DNA from 2 places in the Delftia sp. WSY_16 genome. Region 1 is predicted to be linked to the other one. Evidence: riboswitches for the same ligand, from Rfam matches in the RefSeq annotation. Region 1 holds a riboswitch; the other holds the start of a gene.
The links. A riboswitch is a leader RNA that binds a small molecule or an ion and turns the genes downstream of it on or off. The one in region 1 is predicted to bind thiamine pyrophosphate.

Region 1 (8,924 bases):
TCGGCTTCATCTTCCAGCGCTACCACCTGCTGCCCGACCTCACGGCCCAGGGCAATGTGGAGCTGCCCGCCGTCTACGCGGCCACACCGGCCGGCGAGCGGCATGCGCGCTCGGCCGCCCTGCTCGAACGCCTGGGCCTGGCCGACCGCATGCAGCACCGGCCAAGCCAGCTGTCGGGCGGGCAGCAGCAGCGCGTGTCCATTGCGCGTGCGCTGATGAACGGCGGCGCCGTCATCCTGGCCGACGAGCCCACGGGCGCGCTGGACAAGGCCAGCGGCGAGCAGGTCATGCGCATCCTGCAGGAGCTGCATGCCGACGGCCACACCATCATCCTGGTCACGCACGACATGGCCGTCGCCGCCCACGCCACGCGCGTGATCGAGATCAGCGACGGCGCCATCATTGCCGACCGGCGCAGCACCCCGCACGAAGCCAGGCCGCCCGTGGAGCCGGCATCCGGCGCGCGCCGGGCCTCCTGGCGCGGACTGTCGGACCGCTTTGGCGAGGCCCTGCGCATGGCCCTGCGCGCCATGAACGCCCACCGCCTGCGCACCTTCCTGACCATGCTGGGCATCATCATCGGCATCTCGGCCGTGGTCTCGGTGGTGGCGCTGGGGCGCGGTGCGCAGCAGCAGGTGATGAACCAGATCAGCGAGCTGGGCACGAACACGCTGGACATCTTCCCCGGCAAGGACTTCGGCGACACGCGCGCGGCCGCCATCGAGACCCTGGTCGCCGCCGACGCCCAGGCCCTGGCCGAGCAGCCCTACGTGGACAGCGCCACGCCCAATGTGTCGGTCGGCGTCACGGCGCTGTACCGCGAGAACGCGGCCACGGCCCAGGTGACGGGCGTGGGCTTCGAGCACTTTCGCGTGCGCGGCCTGCGCCTGGCATCGGGCCGCTTCTTCGACCAGCGCGACGTGGACCTGCACGCCCAGGTGGCGGTGATCGACCAGAAGACCGCCACCGCCCTGTTCCCCACCAACCCCAGCCCGCTGGGCGAGGTCGTGCTGCTGGGCCAGATGCCCGTGGAAATCGTCGGCGTGCTCCGGCCTGCGCAAAACAGCTTCGGCGGCTCCACGCCCACCTTCTTCGTGCCCTACACCGCAGCCGCCACGCGCCTGGTCGGCAAGTACCACCTGGACAGCATCACGCTGCGCATCAAGGACGCGGTGCCGGCCGAGATCGCGCAAAAGGCCGCCACCAGCCTGCTGACCGAGCGCCATGGCACCAAGGACTTCTTCATCTGGAACTCCGACCAGATCCGCCAGGCCATCACGCGCACCAGCACCACGCTGACGCTGCTGGTCTCGGCCATCGCCATGATCGCGCTGCTGGTGGGCGGCATCGGCGTGATGAACATCATGCTGGTGTCGGTGACCGAGCGCACGCGCGAGATCGGCGTGCGCATGGCCATCGGCGCGCGCCAGTCGGACATCCTTCAGCAGTTCCTGATCGAGGCCGTGCTGGTCTGCATCGTGGGCGGCATCCTGGGTGTGTCGCTGGCGCTGGGCCTGGGGCTGGCCGTCAGCCTGTCCGGCAGCAGCTTCCAGCTGTCGTTCTCGGCCGCCTCCATCGTGCTGGCCGTGGCCTGCTCCTCCCTCATCGGGATCGGCTTCGGCTTCCTGCCGGCGCGCAGTGCTGCGCGCCTCGACCCCGTACAGGCTCTATCAAGAGATTGACATGCATATGCTGAAGACCGGCGTGCTGGCATGCGCAGTGGCCCTGGCCGGCTGCGGCGCCATCACGCGCACAACCTACGAGGCGCCGCAGGTGGCGCTGCCCGCACAGTTCGAGCATGCGCAGCCCTCGGCGGCCACGCCTGCGCCCGAGGCATGGTGGCGCGCCTTCGGCGATCCGCGCCTGGATGCATGGATCGACATGGCCCTTGCGCGCAACCCCGACCTGGCAACGGCAGGCATCCGCGTGCGCCGCGCCGCGCTGCAGGCGCAGCTGGCGGGCCGCGCCCTGCTGCCGCAACCCGGCGGCACGCTCAGCACCGGGGCCAGCCGGCCGCTGTCCGGCAGCCCGCGCAGCACGCTGGAGACGTCCAGCGCCACGCTGAGCGTGGGCTGGGAGCTGGACCTGTTCGACCGCCTGGGTGCCCAGCGCGATGCGGCCGTCTTCGAGGCCCAGGCCAGCGAGCAGGACAGGCAGGCCGTGGCCCTGTCCCTGGCGGCCACCACCGCCAGCCTGTACTGGCAACTGGCCCTGGCCAACGAGCGCCTGGAATTTGCGCGGCAAAGCCTGGAGTACACACGCCGCACCGGCGAGCTGGTGGAGGCGCAGTACCGCAGCGGCGCCGTATCCAGCCTGGAACGGCGCGAGGCCCGGCAGGCGCTGGCCGAGCAGCAGGCGCTGCTCAGCCAGTACACGCAGGCCCGCGCCGAACTGCGGCAGGCGCTCAACGAGCTGCTCCTGGGCGCCGAGGCACCCGGTGGCGAGCCGCAGGCCCTGCCCACGGGCGCGCTGCCTGCCATTGCCGCAGGACTGCCCGCCGAACTGCTGGGCCGCCGCCCCGACCTGCGCGCCGCCGAACTGCGGCTGCGCGCCTCCCTGGCCAGCAGCGATGCGGCCGCCGCGCGCTACTACCCCACGCTGTCGCTGACCGGCAGCCTGGGGGGCTCCAGCAACTCGCTGCTCGACCTGCTGGCCAACCCCGTGGCGGCCCTGGGCGCCAGCATGACCCTGCCCTTTCTGAACGTGGGCGAGATGCGGCTGAACACCGCCATTGCGCGCAACCAGCATGAAGAGGCCGTGGTCAACTTCCGCAAGTCGCTGTACGCCGCGCTGGCGGAAACGGAAAAAGCCCTGTCCGCCCGCACCGAGCTGGCCAGCCAGGAACAGGCACAGCAGCGCGTCATGCAGGAATCGGCAGAAATCACCCGCCTGTACGAGGCACGCTACCGCGCAGGCCAGGTACCCCTGCGCACCTGGCTGGATGCGCAGGAGCGCAGCCGCAACGCACAGCTGGCCCTGTCGGCCCTGCACCTGGCGCAACTGCAAAACCAGGTGACGATCAACAAGGTGCTGGGCGGCGGATGGCAAGCCCCTTGAGCAAGGGCCGGCAACCTCCGCCAAAGTGCCCCGCCCCGGTCAGAACGAATGCGCCATGCCCAGGTACAGGCCGGTCTGGCTGCCGCCCGGCGCCGGGTTGTTGTTGGTGGTCTCCACCGAGAAGTTCGCATTGCCGCCATTGCGCACATTGCCCACGCTGGCGTACAGCAGCGTGCGCCTGGACAGCGCGTAGTCGGCGCCCGCCATGAACAGGTTGGCGCTGCCGCCGCCGTTGTTGACCGTGGTGCGGTAGCCCGCCCCGATCAGCGTCAGCGGGCCTGACACCTTGTAGCGCGCGCCCATCCAGTACTGCCGCGCCTTGTTGGGCACGCCAGCCGCGCTGTCGGGCGCGGACAGCTGCTCATAGCCCGCGAACAGCTTGAGCGCGGACAGCGTCACCGTGCCGCCCAGCGTCAGGTTGCGGGATGTGGTGTACAGATCGCTGAAGCGGCCATTGGCATCGCGGGCCACGTCGTAGATGGCGCGCAACTCGAACGTGGGCGCGGTATAGGACACGGACAGCGCATCCTTGCGCAGCCGCGATGCGCCCTGCGGCTGCTCGCCCAGGCCGGTCAGCGCCAGCACGCGCAGGCCGCCCCAGCTGGGCGTTTCGTACGAGACCATGTTGTCATGCCCGCCCCAGTTGCGCCCCCGCACCAGCGTGGCCGAGCCGATGAACTGCTGGCCCGTGGGGTCCAGCGCCCAGTGCGCATCCGAGATCGACAGGTCCTTGCCCAGCTTCAGCGTGCCCCAGCCGCTGCGCAGGCCCACGAAGGTGCGGCGGTTGAAGAAACCTGCGCCGTTGAACCTGGCATCGTCGATGCTGAAGCCCGACTCCAGCGTGAACAGCACATGCAGCCCGCCGCCCAGGTCCTCCTCCCCCTTGAAACCCAGCATGCTCGTGCCCCACTGGTTGCCCACGGCCCGCCACAGGCTGCCGGAGCCCCCCGTGGCCGGGTCGTACACATTGTTCTGGTAGTCCACCCCCGCGACCACACGCCCATAGAGCGTGACCGAACTCTGGGCCTGGGCCGCCAGGGCCGTGCCCAATGCAAGCGCGGCCAGGCCAGCGCTGCGGATCATGCGTTTATTCATCTCCCTCTCCTCCCGATTGCCAGTTGGCGAAAGCCCTCGCCACTAAGGCCAAGGCGTACTGAAATCCTTGCCGGCCATGCGTGAAAACTGCGGCCGTGCAGTCAGCGCGTTCTTGTTCTTGTGCCTGCGAAGCCTGCGGGGCAACGCCGGTAACGGCTGGTCATGGAATTCTCGGCGGGAGAAGGTGGCTGGAGATAAACGATTCGGCGACGGACTGATCCTCAGCCATCACGGACCGCTAGGTGTTTTCCCAAGGAAAGGCCGCCGCGCCATCCACGGCGGCCACGGGCCGCGCATTGCACGCAGCCCGGATCGGCTCAATGCCGCGCGATCAACGCGCCGTCGTATCGCTGCTGGCCGCCACGATGGGGATATAGAACTCTCCGCCGGCACGGTTGAATTCCTCGGCCTTGGCCTGCATTCCGGCGGCAATGCCTTCCTGCTCGGCCACGCCCTTGGCAGCGGCGAATTCGCGCACTTCCTGGGTGATCTTCATGGAGCAGAACTTGGGGCCGCACATGGAGCAGAAGTGCGCCACCTTGGCGCTGTCCTTGGGCAGGGTTTCGTCGTGGTAGGCCTGGGCGGTGTCGGGGTCCAGGCCCAGGTTGAACTGGTCCTGCCAGCGGAAGTCGAAGCGGGCCTGGCTCAGCGCGTCGTCGCGGGCGCGGGCGCCGGGGTGGCCCTTGGCGACGTCGGCCGCGTGGGCTGCGATCTTGTACGCGATGATGCCCTGCTTGACGTCGTCGCGGTCGGGCAGGCCCAGGTGTTCCTTGGGCGTGACGTAGCACAGCATGGCGGTGCCGAACCAGCCGATCATGGCCGCGCCGATCGCGCTGGCGATGTGGTCGTAGCCGGGGGCGATGTCGATGGTCAGCGGGCCCAGGGTGTAGAACGGCGCCTCGTGGCAGTGCTTGAGCTGCTCGGTCATGTTGGCCTGGATCATGTGCATGGGCACGTGGCCGGGGCCTTCGATCATGGTCTGCACGTCGTGCTTCCAGGCCAGCTGGGTCAGCTCGCCCAGGGTCTGCAGTTCGGCGAACTGGGCCTCGTCATTGGCGTCCGAGGCGCTGCCGGGGCGCAGGCCGTCGCCCAGCGAGAAGCTGACGTCGTACTGCTTCATGATGTCGCAGATGTCCTCGAAGTGCTCGTACAGGAAGCTCTCGCGGTGGTGGGCCATGCACCACTTGGCCATGATGGATCCGCCGCGCGAGACGATGCCCGTGCGGCGCTGGGCCGTGAGGTGGATGTAGGCCAGGCGCACGCCGGCGTGGATGGTGAAGTAGTCCACGCCCTGCTCGGCCTGCTCGATCAGGGTGTCGCGGAAGATGGGCCAGGTCAGGTCCTCGGCAATGCCGCCCACTTTCTCCAGCGCCTGGTAGATGGGCACGGTACCGATGGGCACGGGCGAGTTGCGGATGATCCAGTCGCGCGTGGTGTGGATGTTCTTGCCGGTGGACAGGTCCATCACGTTGTCCGCGCCCCAGCGGATGGCCCAGACCAGCTTCTCGACCTCTTCCTCGATGCTGGAGGTGACGGCCGAGTTGCCGATGTTGGCGTTGATCTTGACCTTGAAGTTGCGCCCGATGGCCATGGGCTCGATCTCGGGGTGGTTGATGTTGGCCGGGATGATGGCGCGGCCGCGCGCCACTTCGTCGCGCACGAATTCGGGCGTGATGATCTTGGGGATGGCGGCGCCCAGGCCGTTGCCGGCCAGGCGCGCCTCGCGCGCGGCGTCCTGCTGGTACTCGGCCATCCATTCGCGGCGGCCGTTCTCGCGCAGGGCCACGTACTCCATCTCGGGCGTGATGATGCCCTTGCGCGCGTAGTGCATCTGGGTGACGTTGCCACCGCTCTTGGCGCGGCGCGGCTGGCGCTGCAGCGATGCGGCCTCGGCCCGCAGGCGGGCCACGCGCTCGTCTTCCTCGCCGCGCTTGCCGCCGTCGTCCAGGGCCTGGCGCAGGCGGCCGGCGTAGTACTCGCTGTCGCCGCGCGACTCGATCCAGGCATTGCGCACGCCGGGCAGGCCGCTGCGGACGTCGATGGCCACGGCCGGGTCGGTGTAGGGGCCCGAGGTGTCATAGACGCTGACCTGCTCGCCATTGGTCAGCTGGATATCGCGCACGGGCACGTTGAGGCCGCTGTGCAGGCTGCCTTGCAGATAGCTCTTGGTGGAGGCCGGGAACGGCTTGCGCGACTGCGCCAGCAGGTCGGAAAAACGCTGTGCGTCGGGAGCTTCGCCGGCTGCGGGGGTGAAGATGGAATCGGGAGCGTTCATGTCGGGTTCCTTGCGTTCAAAGCGTCGATCAACAACGCTCCGGGAACCGGACACTCCTTGGGCTGCGCCAAAGGCCGCGCACCGGGCTATGCCAGTGTGGGCCTGCCAGGGCCGTATGGCCTTGGCCCCTGGTTGCCACGCACGCCAAGGCGCACGAGCAGCCTTGGTTGGCAAGGGTCGATGCGCATCGGATGGTGGCCTGCCTGGCCGTTGCGGCCCTGCGTGTATCCGCCGTGGCGGACTTCCATCCTCTGACTTCGGCCCCGCTTCAGGGTCCCGCTCTTCTTCCGCCGGTATCAACCGGATCAAGTTCGTCGGGTTCGCCGCCTGGCCCATGCAGCGCATGGACCGGTTGGCATCTCAGTGCATCAGCACACCCCGGAGCAGCGGCAAGTATAGGGGATGGTTGGCGGCCCATCGCCTGCGGGTTTGCCCAGGGGCCATGCGCCGCCGTCAGTCGAAGCCGCGCAGCGCACCCCATTCGGCCAGCGGAGCGCGCGTGGCGCGCCAGCCGTTGATGGGGGCGTTCTTGTCCTCGTAGCCCAGCGCAATGCCGAAGGCCACGTGGTAGCCCTCGGGCAGCGCCAGCGCCTGGGTCACGGCGTCGTTGTAGCGGCGCCAGAAGCCCTGGGCGCAGGTGGCCAGGCCATTGGCGCAGGCCAGCAGCATGAAGGACTGCAGGTAGATGCCCAGGTCCACCCATTGCGGCAGGCCCATGCGCTCGTCCACCGCCACGATCAGGCCCACGGGCGCGCCGAAGAACTGGCCGTTGCGCGCCAGCTGCTCCAGCCGCGCGGGCTTGTCGTCGCGCGGAATGCCCAGCGACTGGTACAGCTCTTCGCCATTGGCAAAGCGCCGACTGCGGTAGGGCTCCCAGAGATTGGGCGGGTAGGACAGGCCGGGCTGGGCGTCCTGGGGCTCGGCTTCGGCAACGGCGGTGAGCAACTGCTGCAGCGGATCGCCCGTCAGCGCCAGCACGCGCCAGGGCTGCAGGTTGCCGCCCGAGGCCGCATTGGCCGACTGTTCCATCAGGGTGCGCACCAGCGCCGCATCGGGCGACTGGGGCAGGAAGGCGCGCACGGAGCGGCGCGCATGCAAGGCCTGTTCAACGTTCATGCTGGTCGGAGTCTCCGGTCTTCTTGGGGGATCTTGGGGATCTTGGGGATCTTGGGGATCTTTGGTGATCTTGTGCAGGCCTACTTGCCCATGATCTGGTCGATCTTGTCCTTCTGGAAGGCCTGCGGGCGCTCGGATTCGCAGGGCACGCAGTCGCCCACCTTGCTGCCGGCCGAGAGCTTGGCAATGGCCTCCCAAAGCAGCGCGATCTGCTGCTCGTGCGCGGCCGCGCCATCGCTCAGGCCGCGCATGGCCTGGGCCACGGGGTCCATTTCCTGGGTGATGCCGTAGGCCGTGAACGGCTGGGGCGCGGCAGAGGCCGGGACCTTGATGGACTCGGCCTTGGCAGATGCCGGGTCGTGCTCGGTCACATCGGCGCTGTGGCCGTTCTTGCTGGCGATGATGCGCGCCGGAATGCCCACGGCCGTGGCGCCTGCGGGCACGGGCTTGATGACCACGGCATTGCTGCCGATCTTGGCACCGTCGCCCACCTCGAAGCCGCCCAGCACCTTGGCGCCCGCGCTGACCACCACGTCGCGGCCCAGCGTGGGATGACGCTTGGCGCCCTTGTACAGAGAGGTGCCGCCCAGGGTCACGCCGTGGTAGATGGTGCAGCCGTCGCCGACCACGGCCGTCTCGCCGATGACGACGCCCATGCCGTGGTCGATGAAGACGCGCTCGCCGATGACGGCGCCCGGATGGATCTCGATGCCGGTGAGCCAGCGGCCGATGTGCGAGATGAAGCGCCCCAGCCACTTGAGGCCATGGTTCCAGCACCAGTGCGCCGGACGCTGCAGCCAGATCGCATGAAGACCCGGGTAACAGGTGATGACCTCCCAGGTGCTGCGTGCCGCAGGGTCGCGGTCGAGGATGCACTGGATATCGGAGCGCAGGCGGTCAAGCATCTAGGGGCTGGTTATTGTTGACAAGACCGCTCAGTCTAGCGTTTCGGTGGGGTGCTCTGCAGCATGGCCTTCGCAACACCGCGCAGGATGTGGATTTCCTCGGCGGTCAGTTGCGAGCGGTTGAAAAGCTGGTTGAGGCGCGGCATGAGCTTCTTGGGCGCAGCCGGATCGAGAAAGCCGATATGCGCCAGCGCCTGCTCCCAATGGCCCAGCATGCCGGCCACCTGGGCCGCGTCGGCGCGCTGCGGCGCGGGCGTGTGCTCCACCACGGGAAAGCCGCCCAGCGCCTGGCGCCACTCGTAGGCCACCACCTGGATGGCCGCCCCCAGGTTCAGCGAGCCGAACTGCGGATTGGACGGAATCGACAGCGCCACATCGCTGCGGTAGACATCGTCGTTGCTCATGCCGAAGCGCTCGCAGCCGAACAGGAAGGCCACGCCCGACTGGTTGCAGCGCGGCGTGGGAGCCTGTGCCGA
Region 2 (8,924 bases), on a different contig from region 1:
GGCGCCGGTGACCAACACCACCTTGCCTTGCAGGCCCAGGGAAGACGGCTGTGCCATCTCAGGCCCCGGGCAGCAGGCTGGTGTCCACCACGTCGGACACCTTGATCTGCCTTTGCACCATGCCCAGCGCGCGGTAGGCGTCGGCGCCCTTTTGCAGGGCGGCCAGGTCGAAGCTGCCCAGCGGCTTGCCGGCCTGCAGCGGCTGCGAAGACGCATTGCGCAGGCGGATCACGTCCAGGTTGATATCGCGCTGCGTGCCGTCGATGGCGTGCTTGCCGGCCAGCGTGGCGGCTTCCTCGGGGTTGGCCATCATCCAGGCGGCGCTGTCGCGGTAGCCCTTGAGGAAGGCGCGCAGCAAGTCCTTCTTGTCGCGCAGCGTGTCCTCGCGCACCACGAACATGTCGCTGGAGATGTTCAGGTGGTCGCGCACCTGCATCACATCGACCTCGCCAATGCCTTTGCGCAGGCCCACGGCCAGGCCGGTGTCGGTGGCGGCCGTGGCATCGACCTGGCCCTGCATCAGCGGCGCGAAGTTGAGCAGGCCGGTGACGACGATGGTCACGTCCGACTCCTTGAGGCCGGCCTGGTGCAGCATCACCAGCAGGTTCTGGCGCGTGCCGCTGGACAGGCTGTAGACGCCGATCTTCTTGCCCTTGAGGTCCGCCGGCTTGCGGATGCCGGCCGACTTGAGCGAGACCACGTTGAACACGTTCTGCGGGTAGATGTCGTAGATGGCGACCAGCTTCTCGCCCTTGTCCAGCGCCATGAAGAAGGAGCCGGGATCGGTGAAGGCCACATCGGCCTGGCCGCTGAGCATGTTGCGGATGGCGTCGCCGCCGCCCGCGCCGGGCAGGTAGGCCAGCTCCACGCCCTGGGCCTTGAAGAAGCCCTTGTCGGGCTCGGCCAGGATGTTGGTGATCTCGCTGATGGGCTTGCTCCAGCCTGCCAGGCGGATCTTGCCCTGGGCGGGCGCGGCGGCTGCCGAGGTGCCGGCCAGAGTCAGGCCTGCCAAGCCTGCCAGGCCAGCGGTGGCGCCCAGCAGGCTGCGGCGGGTGAGGAAGGGGGATTGCGGTGTGTGCATGGCGCTTGGGGAAAAGGTTTCGGAAGTGTTCAGGATGGTCAGGCGGCGCGCGAGCGCAGCAGCCGGCGCTCCAGCACCAGGCAGGCCTGGTACAGCAGCAGGCCCATGGCGGCGATCAGCACCAGGGCGGCGAACATGAGGGTGGTGTCCATCATTCCCTGGGCGGCAATGACCACGGCGCCCAGGCCCCGGCTGGCGCCCATGAATTCGGCCACCACGGCGCCGACCAGGGCCAGCACCACGGCCACGCGCAGGCCCGCAAGAATGGCGGGCAGGCCCGTGGGCAGCTTCAGGCGCAGCAGCGTCTGCAGCCGCGTGGCGCCCAGCATGCGAAACAGCTGCAGCCGCTGGGCATCGACCTGGCGCAGGCCGGTCAGGGTGTTTTCCATCAGCGGGAAAAAGCAGATCAGCGCCGTGATCAGCACCGTGGGCAGCATGCCGAAGCCGAACCACAGCACGAACAGCGGCGCCAGCGCCAGCTTGGGCACGACCTGGCTGACTACCACGTAGGGCTTGAGCACACGCTCCAGCAGCTCGGATTCAGCCAGGGCCATGCCCGCCAGCAGGCCGATCGCGCTGCCGGCCGCCAGCCCCAGCAGCAGGGCCTGGAGCGTCGCCCAGATGTGCGGCCAGAAATAGCCCGTGGCCAGCCCCGTCCACAGCGATGCCGCAATGGCCGAGGGCGCCGGCAGCACCAGGGCGGACAGGCCCCATTGCCGCACCAGCAGCTCCCACAGGCCCAGCAGGACCAGCGCCAGCGCGGCGGCCAGCAGGCGGGCATGGAACAAGGACACCGTCATGCCGCCGTCCTGTCCAGGGCTGCGCGCACGCGGGCGCAGTGTTCGTTGAACGCCGGCCCGTGGCGCATGGCCTGGGTGCGCGGCGCGGGCAGATCGACTGCCATATCGGCCACGATGCGCCCGCCGTGCATGAGGGCGATGCGGTCGCCCAGGTAGACGGCCTCGTTGATGTCATGGGTGACGAAGAGCACCGTGGTGCCGCGCTCGCGGCAGGTGCGCAGCAGGTCGTCCTGCAGCTCGGCGCGCGTGATGGCGTCCAGCGCGGCAAAGGGCTCGTCCAGCAGCAGCAGCGGCGGATCGAGCACCAGCGCCCGTGCCAGCGCCACGCGGCTTTGCTGCCCGCCCGATAGATGGCGCGGATGGCGCTGCGCATGGCTGGCCAGGCCCAGCTGCTGCAGCAGCGCCAGGGCGCGTTGTTCGTCCTGCGGCGCGGGGCGCCTTTGCAGCGACACGGGCAGCAGCACATTGCCCAGCGCCGTATGCCACTCCAGCAGCGTGGGCGCCTGGAACATGAAGCCCAGCTGCGGGCCGGGCTCGGCCAGCTCGGCGCCACGCAGCAGGATGCGGCCCGACTGCGGCCTGAGCAACCCCGCCGCCAGCTTCAGCAAGGTGGTCTTGCCGCAGCCGCTGCGGCCCAGCAGGCAGTGGACCTCACCGGCCTGCACGCGCCAGTCCACGCCGTCCACCACGGGCGGGCGGCCCGGGTAGGTGAAGACCACTTGCTCGACATCGAGAAACGCCATGGTTGCAGCCCCGTCCGTCCCCTCTTGCAGGTTCGCCATGTCAGTCCGCATACGGCGCAAACGGCTGCGCCGCCGCCTCGGCAGATTGCTCTATCTCGGTCATGCGCACCAGGTCCAGCAGGTTGAAGCGGCCGTCATGGTGCCAGCCGGCCTCGGGCATGCTCATGGAGCCGATGGCACTGATGCGCGTGACGCCGGCCGCGCCCAGCAGGCCGGCCAGGCGGTACAGCTGCTCGGGCGAGGCGGCAATGCCGGCCGTCTGCAGGTAGTCGCGCTGCGCGGCCACCACGGGCACGGCGTCATCCAGGCGGTCCACGCCCACCACGGCAATCGTGCGGTACAGGGCCGTGGGCGCCAGCGGCTGCAGGCTGTCGCTGTACGCCACGCTCCAGGGTGCGTCCACCGGACCCAGCAGTTGCTGTTCGTCACCCGACCATTCCACGGCCTGCTGCCAGCGGGCCACGGCGGCGCCCTCCTCCAGCTCCAACGGCCGGCGCGCAAAGCGCCGCTGCAGGTTGGCCAGCTCGGCCGCCAGGTAGTCGGCAAAGGCACGCGGCGGCACGGGGGCACCGCGCTCCACGTAGAAGACATGGGGCGAGTAGCAACCCTGCTGGTCGTAGCGCATCACGTCCCAGGCCGCCAGCCGCGCCACGGCGGGCGCCTTGAGCGTGTCCAGCGCCTGGGCGCCCACCATGCCGAAGCCCAGCTTGTGGCCATGCGGCAGAAAGCGCGTGGTCACGGGCAGGCGCTGGCGCAGCGCCTGCAGCGTCTGGTTGCCGCCGTAGGCGAGCACGGTGTCGGCCTCGGCATGGAGCGCGGCGGCTCCACCGCCATCCACGCCATCGGCGCCATCCGCCCCATCCACACCACCCGCGCCGCTCCACCACACCACGGCCAGGCAATCGGCCAGCGGCGGGTGCACCTCGGCCAGCAGCCGTGCGAACCAGCCCGCGAACAGCGGCTCGGCGCTGGCCAGCTTGCCAATGGCGGGCGCCTTGACCAGCAGGCCGCAGACCAGGCTCCACAGGGACAGCGCAGGCACATTGCCGGCCCAGCTGTGCATCAGCAGATCCGGCCCGAAGGCGCGCACCGCGCCGCCCTTGGGCGCGGGCTGGAAGCCGTCGAGCACGGCCGGGTTGGCAAAGTCCTCCGCCACGAAGCGCCGCAGCTGCGCGGCGCGGAAGGTCTTGAAGAAGCCCGTCAGCCCCAGGCGCACCATGTCGGCGTCATAGCCGCTGACCACGGGCAGCCAGGCCTCGGCCTGGCGCCGATAGGGATCGCTGCGGTCCAGCAGGCGGGCGATGGCGCGGTCGATGGCGTCGATGATCTCGGCCACGGGCATGGCCCTGAGGTGGCGGTCTGCGGCTCGGCGCACATGGGCTGCCAGCGCATGCATCTGCGGGCCGGTCAGCAGGGGCACGGAGACTTCCAGCCGCACGCCGCCGCGTTCGAAGGGCAGCACATGCCACTGCACCTCGTCCTCGCGCAAACCAGGCAGTTCGGGCAGGTAGCCGGCCGTGATCCGCTCGATGTTCATGCAGCAGCGGCCTTCACGAATTCATCGACCGCCAGCGAGCAGCCCTTGGCCGCTGCGCCCTCGGCACGCCCCAGCAACAGGAAACCGCTGTTCTCGCCATGGCCGGCCCACAGGCCCACGTCCTCGGTGAGGATGGTGGTGACCGCGTTGTAGTTGGCCAGGTCGCAGTGCACGAGAATGCCGCGCTCGCCGGGCGCCACGCTGCGGCCGGTGACGGGCTCGACCAGGCGCGAGCGTATCCAGTGCGGCCCCGACTTGACCGAGGGCAGCGTGGCATTGCCGTCGTCATAGAACTGCGTGCTCAACTCGGTCATGCCGTACATGTTGATGCAGTGGCTGCGCGGCACGCCCAGCAGCCGGGACAGGTCGGCGTAGAAGTCCTCCAGCGGCAGCTCGCGCGACTGGCCCTTGTAGCCGCCCGTGTCCAGGATGCGGCTGCCCGGCGGCAGGCAAAAGCTGCGGCCCTGCTCGCGCAGCGCGTCCATCACATGCACCAGGCTGAAGCTGGCGCCCAGCAGCGCATAGGGGCGGCCGCTGCGCTCGGATTCCTCCAGCACGGCGCACAGGCCGGGCATGTCCAGGCCGTCGGGGGTGAGGAAGTAGCGGCTGTCGGGAGTGCCGAATTCCGTCTTGGCCAGCGCCAGGTAGTGGGCCAGCGAAGAGTTGGGCATGGCCTGCTCGTCGGGAAAGAGGATGCCCATGGGCAGGCGCTCGTGCCCGGCCATGAAGCGCTGCGCGAAGTTGCGCGTCATCGACGCATCGTAGACATCGAGCGCTGGATGGAAGTGGCGCCCGCGCGCGGACAGTCCCTTGGCCTGGCCCGTGGTGCCGCTGGTCATGAACACGCGCTCCGCGGGCGAGGCCGGCTCGCTGCGCAGCTCCATGGCCTTGAACGCATCGATGGGCACGGCGGGAATGTCGCTCCAGGTCTTCACATTGCGCAGCGTGGCGCCGCGCCGCTGGCAGAAGCTGCGAAACGGCGCATTCGATTCGTATTGGTAGGCGAACAGCCGCAGGGCCAGTGCATCGAACTGCTCGTCGGTGCAGCCGTCCATGGCGATGAATGCAAGCAGGTCTGCGACCAGAGAAGCCGCCTGGGGCCGGGCCTTGTCCATGGAATTCCTTCGAGAGCTGGGACGTGATGCTCCGAAGGCTCCCCCGGCCGTGGCGCATGGGCGGCCACGCAGGGGTGCAGGCTCTTCTTCCGCCGGAATGACCCGGTTCAAGTTCTCGGGTGTGGATCTCAGCACTGGCGTGCACCCCGGAGCGGAGGGCTATCTTACAGCAGGGTCGCCAACGCCGCAGGCCCGGGGCCATCGCCCTGCAAGACTGCGTCAGCCCAGTGCCGTCAGCCGCCGCATCACCCATTCCACGGGCCCCTGCGCCACCTTCTTGCTCCAGGCCCAGGCGGCCAGGCTGGCGATGATCACGTACAGCGCGGCGGCCACGGCCACTTCGCGCAGGCTGCGTGAGCCGTCCAGCGCGCCCATGGCCTCCAGCAGGCCCATGCCGATGAGGATGTGTGCCAGGTACAGGGTCAGCGTCATGCGCCCGGCCGGCAGCAGGCCGCGCCACGGTCCACCGGGCCAGCGGTCGGCCAGCCGCAGGCAGGCGCCTATGGCAATGCTGGCGCAGCCCAGGCCCATCAGCAGATAGGCAGGGCCGGGCGGCATGGGGCCGGTGCCCAGCCAGGGCGCCCAAGCGCTGCGGGCCGCAAGCGCCGAGACGGCGCAGGCCAATCCCACCATCACGCCACCCGCAGCCACCAAGGTCCATTGCACGCGCGGCTCGGCCAGCGGCAGGCTGGCCAGCAGCATGCCGCACAGGAAGAACGCAAACCACGGCAGCACCGGATGGAAGCCGTTGAACAGCAGGTTGCGCGCAAAGCCGGCCGGCTCCCACAGGCCCTGGTAGGACAGGCTGGCCCAGTCCCAGCCCTGGCTGTAGTCCAGCTGCAGCAAGGCCCAGGCGGACAGCATGGCCACGGCCGCCATGCCGGCCAGCAGCGTCCTTGCGCCGGCCTGCAGCCAGGCGATGGCCAGCACGAAGTAGACCGCGTAGTAGTGAATGATGTCGGCCGGAAAGATCACCAGGTTCATGCCACCGGCCACCAGCAGGAACAGCGCGCGGCGCAGCGTCCAGAGGCGCGCCGTGGCCGGCTCCAGCGAGCGCGTGGCCAGCACCAGGCCCAGGCCTGCCAGCACCACGAAGGTGGCCGAGGCCTTGCCCTCCAGGAAATGGAAGAACGACAGCAGCCAGCCAGGCTCCTGCAGCGCGGGATGCATGGCCTGCTTGAAGTTGACGAACACCATGCCTGCCAGCGCCAGGTAGCGCGCCAGGTCCAGCCCCGCCAGGCGGGCGCCCCTGCCGGTGGCGTGCCTCATGTCGCGTCCCCCCGTGCCTCGCCTCCAAGAAGGCAGGCCAGCAAGGCGGGATGCAGCACATCGACCCCTTCATCCGCCCCCGCGTCTTCTTGCGGCGTCACCGCCAGCGCAAAGCGCAGCGCATCGCTTTCCACGGCATCCAGCAGCAGTTGCGCGGCCAGGCGCACGGGCACGGCGGGCCGCAAGAGGCCCTGCTGCGCCCCGCGCTCCATGAAGCCTGCCAGGCCGTCGAGCATGCGCCTGCGGTTGGCCTCGAAGGCCGGCGCCAGGCCCGGCGAACGCGCGATCTCGGACAGGCACTCGGCGCTGAGCACGGCCCATTCCCGCTGACGGCACAGCGCCTGGTAGGCGGCCAGGAATTGCGCCACCACCGGCAGCGAAGGGGCTGCGGCCCGCTCCAGCGCCTGAAGCAAGGGCAGCAGCTCGGTCTGCTCCTGCGTGGCGACCTCGGCAATCAAGGCCTCCTTGCTGTCGAAGTGGTTGTACAGGTTGCCCAGACTCACCGAGGCGGCCTGCGCAATGTCGCGCATGCTGGTGCAGTGAAAGCCGCGCTCCACGAAGCACTGCAGGGCAGCCTGCACGATGAGGGCCCTGCGCTCGCTGATGTCTTCCTTCTTTTTCATGCCCCGAATGATGAACGAACGTTCATTCATAGTCAACACCGGGGCACGAAGTCACAGCGGCGGCATGGGGCCCACGCCCGGCGGAACAGCCTCCTCGTTGGGCCTGCAGGGCTGGCGCAGCATGCGCCGGCAGTCCGGCAGTTGCCGCTCATGGGCATAGGCGATATGGCCCAGCACGATCTTCGACGGCCGGCTGCGGTCCAGCCAGACGGTGTTGGTCGAAGGCGTGGACAGATGGTCGAAGGCCCAGTACCCGGTCTGCGAAGGCGTGTCCAGGGTCACGCGCAGGCTGGAGCCCGCGCGGAACACATGGGCGAATTTCTGGATTTCCACGCGCATCAGCGTGGGCTCGCCGGGGCGCAGCGGGCGCACGGCGGCCTCGGTGAAATCGCCCCAGGGCCGCAAGGCGGTGGAGCGCTGGCCGTCCAGCGCGCGCATGGAGGCACGCAGCCAGCCGCGCTGCACGAACATCTCCTGGCCGTCGGGACGCACCTCCGAGACGGTGACCTGCACATCGGTGTCGCCGGCCGTGGCGCTGAGCCACAGGTCCAGCGAGGCCTCGCCATAAAAGCTCAGCGCGCGCGGCAGCGGGGCCGTGGTAAAGCGCAGCAGGCCCTGCCCGGCGGGGCTGGCCATCCATTGGCCCGCGCCGGACTCGGTGTCCGCGTCGGGATGGTTGGCATCGGCGCCCGGCAGCGGGTAGCGGTAGCTGGCCGATTGGCGCTCGGCCTGCGGGGGCGCATCGCCCAGCCCGCCGCCCGGCTGCAGCCACAGCGTCATGGGCGTGACGCGCACGGGCAGCCGGTCAAAGCTGGCCACGGCCGAGGGGCGCAGCTGCCCATAGTCGCCCCCACCGTTCATCCACTGCATTTCCTGCGCCAGCAGCACGCGCGGCGTGTGCTCGAAGCCGTTGCTCTCGCCCTTGAGAAAGCGCGCGTAAAAACGCTTCATGGTCTCGCGAATAAAGGGGGCGCTGTCGGTGTGGTGGTCGCCGTTGGAGCTGATCAGCCACATCTTGTCCGGGGCGATGCTGTCCTCGTAGTAGCCCATGCGGGTGCCCACCTGCTCGTCCTGCCAGGACTGGGTGCCCAGCGTGGGAATGTCGATGCGGTGCGTGGTGTACATGGCGCTCTTGCGCGCGTAGCGGGCGCCGAAGAAGCGGTCCTCGTCCAGCCAGCGCGCCATGTCCAGGTCGGGGCGCTGGATCTTGCGGATGTTGTCCTCCACCACCTGGGCGCATCCGGTATCGCCGTCCAGAGCCTTGGCGTCCTCGGCGGCCTTGCGCCATATCGCGGGGAACTGCCCCCACCAATTGGCGGGAAAGCCGATGTTCTGGATGCCGCCCGGATAGGCCACGTCGCGGTAGGGATCGGCCACGTTCTTGCCCGGCGCGATCGCCTTGAGGCTGGGCGGACGCTGGGCCGCCACCCACAGCTGGTCGTAGCCCGAGTACGAATAGCCCACCATGCCCACCTTGCCCGTGGACCACGCCTGGCGCGCAGCCCACTCCACCGCGTGCGCCCCGGCCGCGCCCACGGAGGCGTCGGCCCACTGGTTCTCGCCCGTGGAGCAGCCCGTGCCGGGCACGTTCAGGCCCATCACGGCATAGCCTTCCTTGGTCCATTCCTGGGTGGTCTGGTCGGTGACCGAGCCCGATCCGTAGCCGTCGTACTCCATCAGCACGGGAAACGGCCCCGGCCCCTTGGGAAAGACCACCGAATAGCGCATCTTGTTGCCGTCAGGCAGCTGGATGTAG

Region 2: linked by a shared signal. The riboswitch ahead of ACF8O7_RS00340 (hypothetical protein) and the one ahead of thiC (phosphomethylpyrimidine synthase ThiC) in region 1 are both predicted to bind thiamine pyrophosphate.

What each region holds. Positions count from the first base shown of each region.
Region 1 covers NZ_JBICKS010000027.1:11,141-20,064, reverse strand. The annotation lists gene ACF8O7_RS14570 (MacB family efflux pump subunit) at 1-1,682, shown strand, start outside; gene ACF8O7_RS14565 (efflux transporter outer membrane subunit) at 1,684-3,057, shown strand; gene ACF8O7_RS14560 (porin) at 3,097-4,152, opposite strand; gene thiC (phosphomethylpyrimidine synthase ThiC) at 4,484-6,427, opposite strand; TPP riboswitch at 6,693-6,818, opposite strand; gene ACF8O7_RS14550 (nitroreductase) at 6,881-7,543, opposite strand; gene cysE (serine O-acetyltransferase) at 7,624-8,448, opposite strand; gene ACF8O7_RS14540 (RNA methyltransferase) at 8,484-8,924, opposite strand, start outside.
Region 2 covers NZ_JBICKS010000002.1:28,309-37,232, forward strand. The annotation lists gene ACF8O7_RS00315 (SDR family oxidoreductase) at 1-57, opposite strand, end outside; gene ACF8O7_RS00320 (ABC transporter substrate-binding protein) at 59-1,081, opposite strand; gene ACF8O7_RS00325 (ABC transporter permease) at 1,120-1,881, opposite strand; gene ACF8O7_RS00330 (ABC transporter ATP-binding protein) at 1,878-2,663, opposite strand; gene ACF8O7_RS00335 (acyl-CoA reductase) at 2,665-4,161, opposite strand; gene ACF8O7_RS00340 (hypothetical protein) at 4,158-5,276, opposite strand; TPP riboswitch at 5,344-5,435, opposite strand; gene ACF8O7_RS00345 (DUF418 domain-containing protein) at 5,496-6,545, opposite strand; gene ACF8O7_RS00350 (TetR/AcrR family transcriptional regulator) at 6,542-7,168, opposite strand; gene ACF8O7_RS00355 (CocE/NonD family hydrolase) at 7,220-8,924, opposite strand, start outside.